Linked DNA regions of Novosphingobium sp. G106. The protein of the gene in region 1 binds, or shares a complex with, the protein of each later gene. Links are inferred from orthologs where the notes say so. Each region holds a gene or a part of one and is shown on either strand. Other genes may lie near its edges.

Evidence for each region. The genes of interacting proteins can lie anywhere in the genome.
Region 2: the proteins of KRR38_RS08220 (region 1) and dnaN are in contact, whole or in part, in a cryo-EM structure (PDB 8GIZ), measured with the Escherichia coli proteins. The link is inferred for Novosphingobium sp. G106 from one-to-one orthologs.

Annotation. Positions count from the first base shown.
Region 1 is NZ_JAHOOZ010000001.1:1,726,432-1,734,542, forward strand. Bases 1,967-4,916 are described here. They hold KRR38_RS08220 (DNA polymerase III subunit gamma/tau), read right to left. Parts: upstream 4,374-4,916; coding sequence 2,559-4,373; downstream 1,967-2,558. Other genes in these bases: KRR38_RS08210 (amidohydrolase family protein), read right to left, coding at 1,967-2,090; KRR38_RS08215 (YbaB/EbfC family nucleoid-associated protein), read right to left, coding at 2,210-2,545; KRR38_RS08230 (hypothetical protein), read left to right, coding at 4,626-4,916. Outside these bases: lon (endopeptidase La), read right to left, coding at 1-238; more of KRR38_RS08210, read right to left, coding at 411-1,966; more of KRR38_RS08230, read left to right, coding at 4,917-5,102; KRR38_RS08235 (ETC complex I subunit), read right to left, coding at 5,133-5,411; KRR38_RS08245 (hypothetical protein), read left to right, coding at 7,958-8,111. UniProt on the Escherichia coli protein: Part of the beta sliding clamp loading complex, which hydrolyzes ATP to load the beta clamp onto primed DNA to form the DNA replication pre-initiation complex.
Region 2 is NZ_JAHOOZ010000001.1:515,672-521,145, reverse strand. Bases 1-2,894 are described here. They hold dnaN (DNA polymerase III subunit beta), read right to left. Parts: upstream 2,060-2,894; coding sequence 941-2,059; downstream 1-940. Other genes in these bases: fabG (3-oxoacyl-[acyl-carrier-protein] reductase), read right to left, coding at 2,222-2,894; KRR38_RS02430 (hypothetical protein), read right to left, coding at 359-706; KRR38_RS02435 (FAD-dependent oxidoreductase), read left to right, coding at 1-278. Also shown: more of fabG, read right to left, coding at 2,895-2,989; fabD (ACP S-malonyltransferase), read right to left, coding at 3,006-3,941; KRR38_RS02410 (LD-carboxypeptidase), read right to left, coding at 3,990-4,817; KRR38_RS02405 (glutamate ligase domain-containing protein), read left to right, coding at 4,898-5,474. UniProt on the Escherichia coli protein: Confers DNA tethering and processivity to DNA polymerases and other proteins. Acts as a clamp, forming a ring around DNA (a reaction catalyzed by the clamp-loading complex) which diffuses in an ATP-independent manner freely and bidirectionally along dsDNA.

The DNA.
Region 1 (8,111 bases):
CGGGCAGCTTCAGCAGTTGCAGAACCGTGGCGACGACGCCCGTGTCGTAGAGATCGTCGCGGTCCGGGTCGTCACAACCGGGATCGAGCTGCGCGAGCAGAAAGATGTCCTTGTCACCGGTCATCGCCGCTTCGAGCGCGGAAACCGATTTCTCGCGGCCGACGAAAAGCGGCACGACCATGCCAGGGAAGACGACAATGTCGCGCAGGGGAAGCAGAGGAAGCAAATTCACGGTCATATCCACCCACCATGGCGCCCCGCCATAGGCCCGGCGGGCGCCCCAGCCGGAGAGTCCCGGCGGTTCCTGCGAGATATGGGGTCAGCCCTGCCGGGGTGCAATGGCGGATTGCCGCGCGGTTGTGGATGGGAGCGGCGAGGCAAGCGGGCGGTCCTATAGAGCAAAGAGCCGGCTATTCCGCTCGCGAACGCCATCCCGCGGGCAAAGCGTCGGTCAAGGCCCCGGCCTCCTGGACGACTTCACCAGTCACGATCGTGTAGCGGTAGCCGCCGGGATCGCGCGTCAGCCGCTGACGCCCACCGGGAAGGTCGTCGACCAATCGTTGCGGACCGTAGCGCAGTTCGTCGAGCGCGAAGATCGTGATGTCGGCTGCCTGGCCGGGCGCCAGTGTGCCGCGACCTGGCAGCCGCAGCAGTTCGGCCTGCCGGCCGGTCAAGGCGTGGACCGCCTCCTCCAAGGTCAGGTCGCCGCGATCTCGGACGAACCGCGTAAGCAGCAGCGTCGTGTCACCGGCCGCGCAGAACATCTGCAGGTGAGCGCCGGCATCGCTGCCGCTGATGAACGCGACAGGGCTCTTGAGGATGCCGGCCACTTCGGCGAGGTCGGTATTGGCAATCGCGAAAGTGAAAGTCGCGGCGAAGTCGTTTTCCAGCAGCCAGTCCGCAAGCACGTCCGACGGGTGGCCGCCACGTTCGGCGATCAGATCGCCCAGCGTGCGGCCAATCCAGGGCTGCAGGGCGGCATCCGCCACCGAATTGATCGGCAGCAGATCGGGCTTGTCGAAGGGGAACATCACCGAGACGTGACTGTCCACGTCAGCTCGCGCCCTGTCGCGCCAGGCGGAGTCGTCGACCATCCGCCGCTTGTCCGGCAGCTGTGCCTGAACCAGTTCGTTCCAGGCCGGGACGGCCAGGAGGCACATGCTCCCCTCGAAGCCGAGGGAAAGCTCGAACGGACGCGGCGAGGCCATGCCAAAGATCTGCGCGCCCTTCCGATGCAGCGCTTCCAGGCAGGCGCGAAGTCGGCGCGACCGCTCCGGGTCGCTGTCGAGATGGACGAGGATGTTGTAGAAACCCACGACATTGTGCCGGGCGAGAAACCCGCCGAACCATTCCAGCTGGCCGATGATGACGTCGGTGGTATCGCCGGGGACGAATTGCAGGACGGCATCGTGCTCCCCCAGCTTGGCGACCAGCGCGTCCATTTCGGCGTCGTCGGCGAAGCAGGATGGCACCAGCCGCCCCTGCCGGTCCCGGTCGTAGAGCGAGAAGGACATGCCCAACGCGCCGCAAGTGAGCGCGTCGCTGAGAATGTCCGCCATCGCCGCGATCTCTTCGGCCGTGGCGACTCGAATCCACGCGTCCGCGCCCATCACGTAACTGCGGATCTGCGCATGGCCGACGAAGGTCAGCAAATTGAGCGCGAGAGGCTTATGCGAGAGGGCTTCCGCAAAGTCGCCGAAAGTCTCCCAGTTCCAGGGAATGGCCTCTTCGAGCATGTCGGCCGGCAGGTCTTCGATGAAACTGAAAACGTCGATCTGCGCTTTGCGATCGGCCGGGCGCATCGGCGCGAACCCCAGTGAGCAGTTTCCCGCGACGACCGTCGTCACGCCGTGCTGCGGCATAGGATCGCACCAGGGATCCCAGAACACCGTCGCGTCGAAATGCGTGTGGGAATCGATGAAGCCCGGTGCGACGACCGCACCGTCGGCGCGGATGACCCGCTCGCCCCGGACCGGCAAGTCAACGCCGACCTCGGCAATCGTGCCGCCCGCGACGCGTATGTCCGCCAGGCGCCCAGGCGCACCGGTGCCGTCAACGACGGTGCCGCCCTTGATGATGAGATCACCCATGGCCCTACTCCTCGCCTCGGGATCGTCTGTTGCGATCCTGCTGCCTTGCGGGAGCATAACCGAGGCGGCGGGGCTACTCGTTGACTGTCGGTGCCAATCGTCGAGCCCCGGCACCAACGTCAGAACGGCAGCTTGAACCCCGGGGGCAGGCCCATGCCCTGCTGGGCCTTGGCCATTTCCTCGTTCGCCACGCTGTCCGCCTTGACGCGCGCGTCGTTGTAGGCGGCGGCGATCAGGTCTTCGAGGATCGGCTTCTCCGAGAGCGCCATCAGGCTGTCGTCGATGGCGACGCCGATGACACGGCCCTTGGCCGAGCAGCGGATCTTGACGAGGCCGCCGCCCGAGAGGCCTTCGACTTCCAGGCTATCGAGCTTGCCCTGGGTTTCGGTCATCTGCTTCTGGATGGTCTCGGCAGCAGCCTGGGCGGCCTTGATCATCTCTTCCATCGATTTCATCGTCCCAAATCCTTCAACGTCTTTGACTCCATTGGCGGCCGCCGCGGAACTGGCCGGCCTCCTCGTTTTCGCTGATTTCCTGCGCGTTCGGGAAGGCGGCGAAGACCGCTTCCATCAGCGGGGAACGGCGCACAGCCTCCTCGCTTGCGGCTTTGGCGGCGTCGCGCTTCTCGATCAGGGTCGGCTGGCCCGTTTCGCCGCAGCGCTCGACGGTCCAGCTCCGCCCTGTGACCTTGTCGAGCGCGACCCGCATCTCACGCGAGAAATCTTCCGAGAAGGCCGGCGGCTGGGACCAGCGCAGCTTGTCCATGCCGAGTTCGACTACCCGGACCTGCATTTCCATCCGTGTGGCGAGGCCGACCTCGATCTCCTTTATCTCCTCGACCAGCGCCTCCCACGGCAGCGCGACCGCGGCGGGCGCGGGAACTCCCGGCGAGCCGTCCGCCGGCGCCGCGATGACCGGCCGCGAGGCCAGGTCTTCGAGCTTGCGCACGAGCTGGCCAGGATCGGGCATATCGGCAGCGTGCATCACGCGCAGCAGCGCCATCTGTGCCGCGATCAGCGGATCGGGCGCGGTGCGGACTTCCTCGAAACCCTTGAGCAGCAATTGCCAGAGGCGGTGGAGCTGGCCGGCGGTCAGGCTCTTCGCCCAGCCCTCGACCGCCTCGCGCTCTTCTGCCGAGGCAGCATCGGCAAGACTTCCGCCGATCTGCGCGACGGTGACGCGGTGAGTCAGGTCCATGACCCCGCGCAGCAGCGCCAGCGGCTCGACCCCGAGCGAGAACTGCGTCGCGACGAGGCCGAGCAGCCCGGCCCCGTCCCCGCCCAGCAGCGCAGCGAACAGCCGGCGCTGGACGCTCTTGTCGGCAAGCCCGAGCATGTCGCGCACCTGTTCGGCGCCGACCTTGCCGTCGGCGTCGAGATCGGCATGGGCGATCGCCTGGTCGAGGATCGACAGGCCGTCACGCACCGAGCCCTCGGCCGCCGCCGCGATCATCGCCAGCGCCTCGGCATCGGCCAGGACCTCTTCCTTAACGCAGATCCCCGCGAAATGCTCGGCGAGCATCGGCGTGGGGATCCGGCGCAGGTCGAAGCGCTGGCAGCGCGAAAGCACGGTGACGGGCAGCTTGTCCGCCTCGGTCGTCGCGAAAAGGAACTTCACATGCGCCGGCGGCTCCTCGAGCGTCTTGAGCAAGGCGTTGAACGCGTTGCGCGACAGCATGTGGACTTCGTCGATGATGTAGATCTTGTAGCGCGCCGAGACCGCGGCATAGCGCACAGCCTCGATGATCTCGCGCACGTCGTCGACGCCGGTGTGGCTGGCGGCGTCCATCTCGATCACGTCGATGTGGCGGCCCTCGGCAATGGCGACGCAAGGCTCGCAGACCCCGCAGGGATCGATCGTCGGGCCACCCTGCCCGTCGGGGCCGATGCAGTTGAGCGCCTTGGCGATCAGCCGCGCGGTCGAGGTCTTGCCCACCCCGCGCACGCCGGTCATCAGGAAGGCGTGGGCCAGCCGCTCGCGCCGGATCGCGTTGGCCAGGGTCTGGACCATGGGTTCCTGGCCGATGAGCTCGGCGAAGGTCTGCGGTCGGTACTTGCGTGCGAGGACGCGGTAAGGCTGCGCCGCGGGCGCGGCCGGAGGGGCTGCAGACTTGGCCTGCTCTGTAGGTTTGGGCTGCTCTACGGGTGCGGGCGCCGGCGGAGCCGGCTCGCCAAACAACGCGGACTGGCCCGCTTCCTCGAGTTCGGCAGCGCTCGGCGGCGCCTCGTCCTCGGGATCGCCCTCGGGCGCTTCGTTGCCAAACATGTCGGGGGAATCGCCCATCGGCACAAACTAGGGCCCCAATGGGGAAAATGAAACAATCGGCGAAATGTAAAAAGGAGCCGAGCGACCCGCCGCAACCCGTTGTGGCTGCTTCCTTCCGGACCTGACCAGGTTGGCGGACGCAAGCGCCCGCCCGACTCCCGGCCGCGCATATGGCGGGGCTTTCGCCAATTCGCAAGCGCGCAGACCATCGTTTGTTGCACCGAGCGGCTCTTTGGGACAAAAAATGAGCCTCAAACGGGGGGAATACTCATGCGCAAAACCGTGAGCCAGATCATTGGTATCGTTTCGATTCTTGTCGCGAGCACGCCGCAGGCGGCCTATGCCCAGAACATCGACTTCGGGGACGACGCCAGCAAGTTCTCGAAGGACGGCGAGTGCGACGACATGCGCTTCTCGGGACCGGGCATGACCGACACGACGCTGATCGACAGCGACATCCGCCACGACGCGACCGACTGCCGCTCGGCCTACAACCAGGGCCGGCTTACCTATCAGGGCGGCCGCCGAGCCGAGGAGCCCCAGGATACGGGCTATGCCGACAGCGGGGTCAACCACATCATCTGGGGTGACGATGCCAGCCGGTTCTCGAAGGACGGCGAATGCGACGACAAACGCTTCAGCGGCCCTGGAATGACCAGCACGACGCTGATCGATTCGGACATCAAGCACGATGCCACCGATTGCCGCGCGGCCTATACTCAGGGCCGGCTGCGCTTGCGGCAGTAAGAAGGGCGGTCCCGGACGGGGCCGCCCGTTTTACCGGAAATTGTCGGCGTAGGCCTGGATCTTCAGGTGCTTCGGCGGCGTCGGAGTGACGCGAGCTTCGATGCCATAGCGGTCCGCATAGGCCTGGGCGTCGGCCTGTTCGGCGAACTTCAGCACGACCTGCTGCTGCATGTCGCCGCTACCGGCCCAACCCATCAGCGGATCGGGCCGCTTGGCCTCGGCCGGAGCGAATTCGAGGATCCACTGGTCGGTGAGCGCCTTGCCGGACTGCATGGCGTTCTTCGGGCGCTGATAGATGCGTGCGGTCATAGCCGCGCTTTCCCGCGAATCGCTCCCAGAATCAAGAGGGCGCATCAAGAGCGGCGTGAAGCCTCGAACGCATTGCGCGTCTTGAGGCTGGGATCTTCGGTCCAGGGCTCGTCGGGCCAGCGGTGCTTGGGATAGCGGCCCTTCATGTCGCGCTGCACGTCGCGCCAGGAGCCGCGCCAGAAACCGGGCAGGTCACGTGTCACCTGGATTGGCTTGCCGCCGGGCGAGGTCAGCTTGAGCAGCAAGGGCTGCGATGGCTGGCCGAAGCCGGGGTGCAGGTCGAGCCCGAACAGCGCCTGGACGCGCAGCTCGACCGAGGGACCGCCCTCGTCCTCGTAATCGATCGCGTGGCTGGTGCCCGCCGGGCTGGTGAACTGGGCAGGGGCCAGCTTCTCCAGCCGTTGGCGGTCGTCGTAGGTCAGCCGATTGCGCAACGCCTCGTTCAATGCGCCGCTATCCACCGCATCGAGCCGGCGGCCGAGCAACGGCCCCAGCCAGTCCTCAAGGTCAGCGAGCAAGGACACCTCCGACAGCGCCTCGATGCCCGCGTATCGCCCGCGCTTCAGCAGCGCGAGGCTGGCGTGTGACAACGGCACGAGACCAAGTCCCTGTTCGCGCACGCGTTCGACCAGAAAGGCGACGATCGCGGCTTTGTCCGGTGCAGGATCGGGACCGCGGCTGATGGTGATTGCGCCGAGGCGCTGTTCGAGTAACGCTTCGACGCGCTTCTCTTCGGCCAGCCAGCGCAGGGTCGAGCGCTTCTCGATGCGATGCGCCAGCCAGCGCAGCACCTCGGCCTCGGTCAACGCAACCGCTCCGGTGATCCGCGCACCCTTGGCCTCGCCCTGCGCCTGGCCCACTGCCAGCCATTCGGCACGCGCCAGCGATGAGGCGGGATCGAGCCGCAGCCCCCTGCCCCCCGGCGGTCAGCCAGTCCTCGCCCTTCGCGTCGCGGCGCTTGGCCAGGTTTTCGGGAAATCCTTCGGCGAGGAGAATGCCGAGGGGAACGTCGCCGCTACCTGAACCGCGAACGCGCTTCGCCCAACCGGCAGCGAGCTTGCGTGACGCCTCGGCCCTTCCCGATCTATCACCGTTCCAACGGTCAAGCCGCAGCGCCAGATCCTCGCCACGCCCGCCGAGCCCGCGCTCCTGTAGCAGTAGCGCCAGCCGCGCCGCCTCTTGGGCCGCGCCAAGGTCCGCCGCGAACAGCAGCATATGCGCAAGCGACGGCTCCATGGGCAGTGCCGCCATGGCTCGGCCGTGATCGGTGATCCGCCCTTCTGGATCGAGCGCACCGAGCGACAGCAGCTTGGCCCTGGCCGCGCCGGCGGCAGCGGCAGGCGGCGGATCGAGCCATGGCAGCGCCGCCGGATCGCCCGCGCCCCACTGTGCCAGCGCCAGCAGCAGCGGCGCGAGATCCGAAGTCAGCATCTCGGGCGGATCGAATGCGGGCCGTCCTGCATGGGCCGCCTCTTCCCAGAGCCGATAGGCCACGCCCGGCCCCTGCCGCGCCGCGCGGCCGGCGCGCTGGGCGGCGGCGGCCTGGCTGGCGCGGTGGGTGACGAGCCGGGTGACTCCCGCCGCCTTGTCGAACTCGGCGCGCCGCGACAGGCCGGCATCGACCACGACCGAAACGCCATCGAGCGTCAGCGAAGTTTCGGCGATGGCGGTGGCGAGCACGATACGACGGCGCCCCTCGCCGTCGCGCTTGATCGCTATGCGCTGCGCCGCAGGCTCGACCTGGCCATGAAGCGGCATCACGAGTGCGGAAGGCAGCCTTTCGGCCAGCCGCTCGCGCGTCCGTTCGATCTCGCCGACGCCCGGCAGGAAAGCGAGAATATCGCCCTGCTCCTCACGCCAGGCAGTCAGGATCGCCGAAGCCATCGCGTCGTCGATGCGCAGTTCGGGCCGTGCCCCCAGCCAGCGGATGGCGAGCGGCCAGGCCTTGCCCTCGCTCTCGATCACAGGCGCATCGGACAACAAGCCCGCGAAGCGGCTCCCGTCGATCGTCGCCGACATGACCAGCACACGCAGATCAGGCCGCAGCACCTGCTGGCTTTCTATCGCCAGCGCGAGACCAAGGTCGCTGTCGAGATGGCGCTCGTGCGCCTCGTCGAACAGCACCCCGTTGACCCCGGAAAGCTCGGGATCGCCGAGGATCGTCGAGACGAAAATAGCTTCGGTCATCACCAACACGCGCGTGGCAGAAGATCGCTTGCTGTCGAGCCGGGTCAGATAGCCCACGGTCCCGCCGGCCTGTTCGCCGAGCACCTCCGCCATCCGCTCCGCAGCAGCGCGCGCGGCCACGCGGCGCGGGCTCAGCAGGATCACCGTACCCTCGCACCACGGCTCCCCAAGCAGCGCCGGCGCCACCGCGGTCGTTTTGCCCGCACCGGGCGGCGCGATCAGCACGGCCGATGGCCCGGCGTGCAAGGCCGCCAGCAGGTCCGGCATCACCGCATGGATCGGCAGATCGGTCATAGCCCTGCCATCAAACGCGTGCTTGGGCTGGTTCATCGGACCGGCCAGGGAATGGAACCACGATCATGCCGAAGGCTCTTGCACAATTCAGCATCACGCGCACCGGTGAAGACTATCTGCTGACAATCGAGGACCAGGACGGCGAGACGACCGAATTCATGGTCGACGACGATGCGCTGGACCAGATCATCGACGCCATCGAAGACCAACTCGACGAGG
Region 2 (5,474 bases), 1.2 Mb from region 1 along the record:
GCGTCGGTTGGGCACGCCGCGGCCCCACGGGCACAATCGGTACGAATCGTCCGGACGGTTTCGCGGTGATCGAGAAGATCGCCGGGGACATCGGCGACGGCGCCGGCAAGCCGGGCGGCGACGGTTTCGACAAGCTGGCGAACGAGCGCAACCTAGCGGTCATGGCTTTCGACGACTGGAAGAAGATCGACGAAGCCGAAGTCAAACGCGCCCGCGACGGAGCCCCACGCGAGAAGTTCATCGCGGTCGAGGAAATGATCGCAGCGGCCAGGGGCTGACCCCAACAGAAAAGGGGCGGACCGAAGCCCGCCCCTTCTCCTCCTGGCTTTTGCGACCCAGGCTCTTTGTTAGTTCCAGCTCAGTTGCCGGCCGTTCCCGTCGCGTTGGCACCGGTTTCAGCGCTGCCGGCGGGCGCCTGAGCCGAGGTATCGGCGGAAGCCTTGGCCTTGCCGCGGGCGTGACGGCCCTTGTGCGCATTGGCCGCGGCGTCTGCCGTGGTGTCGGTCGTTGCCGAGGTGTCGGGCGTAGCCGCCGTACCCTGCGCCGTACTGTCGAGCGTGCCCTGGGCCGTGGTGCCGGGGGTCCCGACCGTGGAATTTACCGCGCCGCCAACGGTGCCACCGACTGCTCCGCCGACCTGCGCATACGCGGCCGGGGCGGCAGCGAGGCCAACGAGGGCAATCGACGCGATCATGAATTTCCGCATGTGTTCTCTCCGGTTTGTATCAACTCGTTCAACCTAGGCCGGAAAGCGGAGGAATTTCAGGGGTGTGGCGGCCACTGGTCGTGCCGGGAGGCTCGCCCCGTCCCATCTTTCGCCAAGATGAACGAGCCGTTGTCCCATGTTCAGGAAAGCGATCTCGGCTGGCCGATACAAAGGCTCGGCCCGCCGTTCCTGCGAACGACGGGCCGAAAATTCGCAACGAATCGATGCGGAGCGTCAGACTCGCATCGGCATCAGGACGTAGAGCGCGGCGCTCTTCTCGTTCTGGCGGATCAAGGTCGGCGCGCCGGCATCCGCGAGGTGGAGTTCCACCGTGTCGCCTTCGATCTGGCCGAGGATGTCCTTGAGGTAGCCGGCGTTGAAGCCGATCTCGAAACCTTCGGCCGAATAGTCGGCGGCGATCTCTTCGGCGGCGGTGCCGTTGTCGGGCGAAGTGACCGACAGGGTCACGCGGTCGTTGTCGAGCGCCATCTTGACCGCGCGGGTCTTCTCGGTGGCAATCGTCGCGACGCGGTCGACGCCTTCGTAGAAGCTCTTGGGGTCGAGCCTGAGCAGCTTGTCGTTACCCGTCGGGATGACGCGGCTGTAGTCGGGGAAAGTGCCGTCGATCAGCTTGCTGGTCAGCACGACGCCGTTCTCGCCGCCCAAGGTGAAGCGCACCTTCGAGGCCGAGAGATCGATCAGGACATTGGTATCGAGCGCTTCCTCGAGCAGCTTGCGCAGTTCGGCTACACACTTACGCGGCACGATCACGTCGGGCATGCCGTCAGCACCGGGTGGCTTGGCCAGGGTGAAGCGGGCGAGCCGGTGGCCGTCGGTAGCCGCGGCCTTCAGTTCCTCTTCGGTGACGTGGAGGAAGATGCCGTTGAGGTAGTAGCGCGTCTCTTCGGTCGAAATCGCAAAGCGGGTGCGGTCCACCAGTTCCGCCAGGGTGCGCGCGGGAAGCTCGAAACTCGTCGGCAGCTCGCCCTCGACAATCACCGGGAAGTCGTCGCGCGGCAGCGTCGGCAGGGTGAAGCGGCTGCGGCCGGCCTTGACCACCATGCGGTTGTCGGCAGTCTCGATCGAGACCTGCGCACCGTCGGGCAGCTTGCGGGCGATGTCGAACAGCAGGTGCGCCGAAACGGTGATCGCACCAGGCGCCTCGACCGAGACCGCGCCCATCGTTTCGACCACCTGCAGATCAAGGTCGGTCGCCATCAAGCGGAGCGTGCCGCCCGGCTGCGCGTCGATCAGCACGTTCGACAGGATCGGGATCGTATTGCGCCGTTCGACGACGGACTGCACGTGGGACAGACAGCGCAGCAGCGTCGCGCGTTCGATAGTGGCCTTCATGACGGTCTCATGTCCCCCATCGGCCGGCGACGGGAGTCGTCCGCCGGCGCTGAATTCGGACCACATTCCTTAACGCCGGGGCAGCGAGCGGCAAGCACGAAGCGCGGCAGAAGGAGCGATTCTGGGGATAATTGTTCGATTCAGCCCGCGCGCTCGTGCGGCTCAGCCGAACATCGCCATGCCGCCGTTCACGTGCAAGGTCTGGCCTGTCACATAGCCCGCCTCACGGCTGGCGAGATAGGCGACCGCGGCGCCGATGTCCTCGCCCTCGCCCATCCGGCCCATCGGGATGCGGCCGTTGAGCGCATCCTTCTGCGCGTCGGGCAGGATTTCGGTCATCGCCGTTCGGATGAAGCCGGGCGCGACGCAGTTCACGGTGATCCCGCGGCTGGCGATTTCCTGCGCGAGGCTCTTCGACATGGCCGTAAGCCCGCCCTTGGCCGCCGCGTAGTTCATCTGCCCGGGATTGCCCGTCGCGCCGACGACCGATGTGATCGTGATGATGCGGCCGAACTTGGCCTTCATCATCGGCCGCGTCGCTGCGCGCATCAGGCGGAAGGCGGCTTCGAGGTTGACGCGGATCACCGCGTCCCATTCCTCGTCCTTCATCCGCATCGCCAGATTGTCGCGCGTGATGCCGGCGTTGTTGACCAGAATGTCGAGCTTGCCCAGCGAATCCACCGCCGCGGGCACGAGCTTCTCGACGTCTTCGGGATTGGACAGGTCGCAGGTGATGGCGACGTGATCGACTTCCTGCAGATGCTGCGGCGTGTGCTCGTCGAGCTCGTCGCGAAACAGGCGCAACTTCTGGGCATTGGAGCCCGACACCGCCAGCCGCGCACCCTGCCTGGCCAACGCGCGCGCGATCGAGGAGCCGATCCCGCCCGAGGCACCGGTAACGAGGGCGGTCATACCATGCAGGTCGAACATCCGGTTTTCCATCCTCTCAGAGTTCCTTCGCGAGCGCTTCGATGTCCGCCATAGTGACGACGCTCGTCACAGTCACGTCCTCTGCGCTGCGCGAGATCATCGGGCCGAGGACCTTGCCGCCGAGTTCGACGAAGCGCTCGACACCGGCCGCCTTCATCGCGATCGCGCTCTCGCGCCAGCGGACGCGGCCGGTGACCTGCTCGACCAGCAGGCGGCGGACTTCGGCGGGGTCGCTGACCACCGCGGCGGTGACGTTGGCGAAGAGCGGCAGGCGCAGCACGCCCGGCGGGGTCTTCTCCAGCGCTTCAGCCATGGCGTCGGCGGCGGGCTGCATCAGCGGGCAGTGGAACGGTGCCGAGACGGGCAGCGCCATGCCGCGCTTGATACCGAATTCCTTGACCAGCGCGATGGCGCGCTCGATCGCGCCCTTGTGGCCCGAAATGACCACCTGGGTAGGATCGTTGTCGTTGGCGACGGTGCAGACCTCGTTCTCGGCCGCGGCTTCGGCCAGGGCCTGCGCCTTGTCGATGTCGGCGCCGAGCAGCACCGCCATGGCGCCTAGGCCCACCGGCACCGCCGCCTGCATCGCCTGGCCACGCAACTTGAGCAGCCGCGCCGTATCGGCAAGGCTGAAGGCGCCGGCAGCGCAGAGCGCGGTATATTCGCCGAGGCTGTGGCCCGCGACATAGTCGCCCTTGTCGGCCAGGCTGATGCCGCCTTCCTTCTCGAGCACGCGCAGCACGGCGATGGCATTGGCCATGATCGCGGGCTGGGCGTTCTCGGTCAGCGTCAACTGGTCCTCGGGACCTTCGCGCATGAGTACCGATAGCTTCTGGCCGAGGGCGTCGTCGACTTCCTCGAACACCTCGCGCGCGGCGGCGCTGGCCTCGGCGAGGTCGGCGCCCATGCCGACTTTCTGGCTGCCTTGGCCGGGAAATACGAAGGCTCGCATGGCGACCTCTCCTAAAATGCGGCGTACCGCGAATCGAAGCGCGGCGGACTATTGCCCTTGCGCGCGCCCCGCAAGCCCAAACGGGACAATCCTGTTGGCAGCATCGTGGCCGATGTCCGCAGCGCCGAGAAAGGGGATCGCGTGACGCCCGCACCAATGGCGCGCGATCGCTTCGGATTCCTGGCCGAACGGCCTGTCGTTCTCGGGCACATCGCTGACCCGCCCGAGCCGCAGTCCGGCAATCCCGCCGAGGTGTGCAGTCAGGTGGAAGAACAGCCGATCCACCGCGTAGAGATGCTCGCTGACCTCCTCGACCATGACAATGTGATTGGCGAGGCCGGGCATCAGGCGCGTGCCGCAGAGCATGGCCAGCGTGGTCAGGTTGAAGGCCACGGCCGGATGCCGGTCGAGCGAGGGTTCCAGCCCCGAACGGTCGCCCGAGATGTAGCCGAGCGCCCGGCGCACCGCCGCCGTGCCGCCCTCGCGGCGGATGTCGTTGGGCATCGGCGCATGGATCGGATGTCCGATCCGCGCGCGATAGAGCGCACCGAGCAGATAGCCCGCATCCGAATAGCCGAGGAACGCCTTGTCCTGCGCCGCATGATCGAGCTTGGCAATCGCATCCTCGGCGATCCGGCAAGCGCCGTAGCCGCCGCGCGCGAACCACACGGCATCGAAAGCGGGATCGTTGGCGCATTCGAGCAGCGCGTCGAGCCGCTGGGCGTCCGACCCGGCGAAATGCCCGTCCGAAAGAAAGCACTGCGGGTGGAAGTGAAGCTCCATGCCGGGGAATTCGGCCCCGGCCAGACGGCTCACCCGCGCCGCGTCCTCCTCGGTCATCGGGGTCGACGGAGCGCAGATGGCGACACGTGGCATGCCTGCGGTGTAACGATATCGTCATCGGCGCGAAAGCGGTGAGGTTGTGTAATCACCCGCGCGCGCATACCGAAGCGATGATGACTGACTCCCCTTCGCTCACCGCCCATCCCTGGTTCTTCTGCGGCATCGGCGGCTCGGGCATGTTGCCCCTGGCGCTGATCCTGCGCGGCCAGGGTGCCGAAGTCGCGGGCTCGGACCGCAGCCGCGATCAGGGGCGCACGGCGGAGAAGTTTGCCTGGCTGGAAAGCCTGGGCTTCACCCTCTTCCCTCAAGACGGCAGCGGCGTCGTCTCTGCCGACCAGACGCTCGTCGCCTCGGCCGCGGTCGAGGACACGGTGCCCGAAGTGGTGCGCGCCAAGGAGCTTGGCTGCCCGCGGATGAGCCGCGCGGAACTGCTGGCCAGGCTGTTCAACGCCGCCGGAACCGGGATCGCCATCGGCGGGACGAGCGGCAAGTCGACCGTTACCGGCATGGCCGGCTGGATCATGACCCAGGCCGGCCGCGATCCGACGATCATGAACGGCGCGGTGATGAAGAACTTCGTGCGCGACGATGCGCCGTTCGCCAGTGCCCGGGTCGGAAGCGGCGGTGTCTTCGTCTCGGAAGTCGACGAGAGCGACGGTTCGATCGCGCTCTACCGGCCCAAGGTGGCCG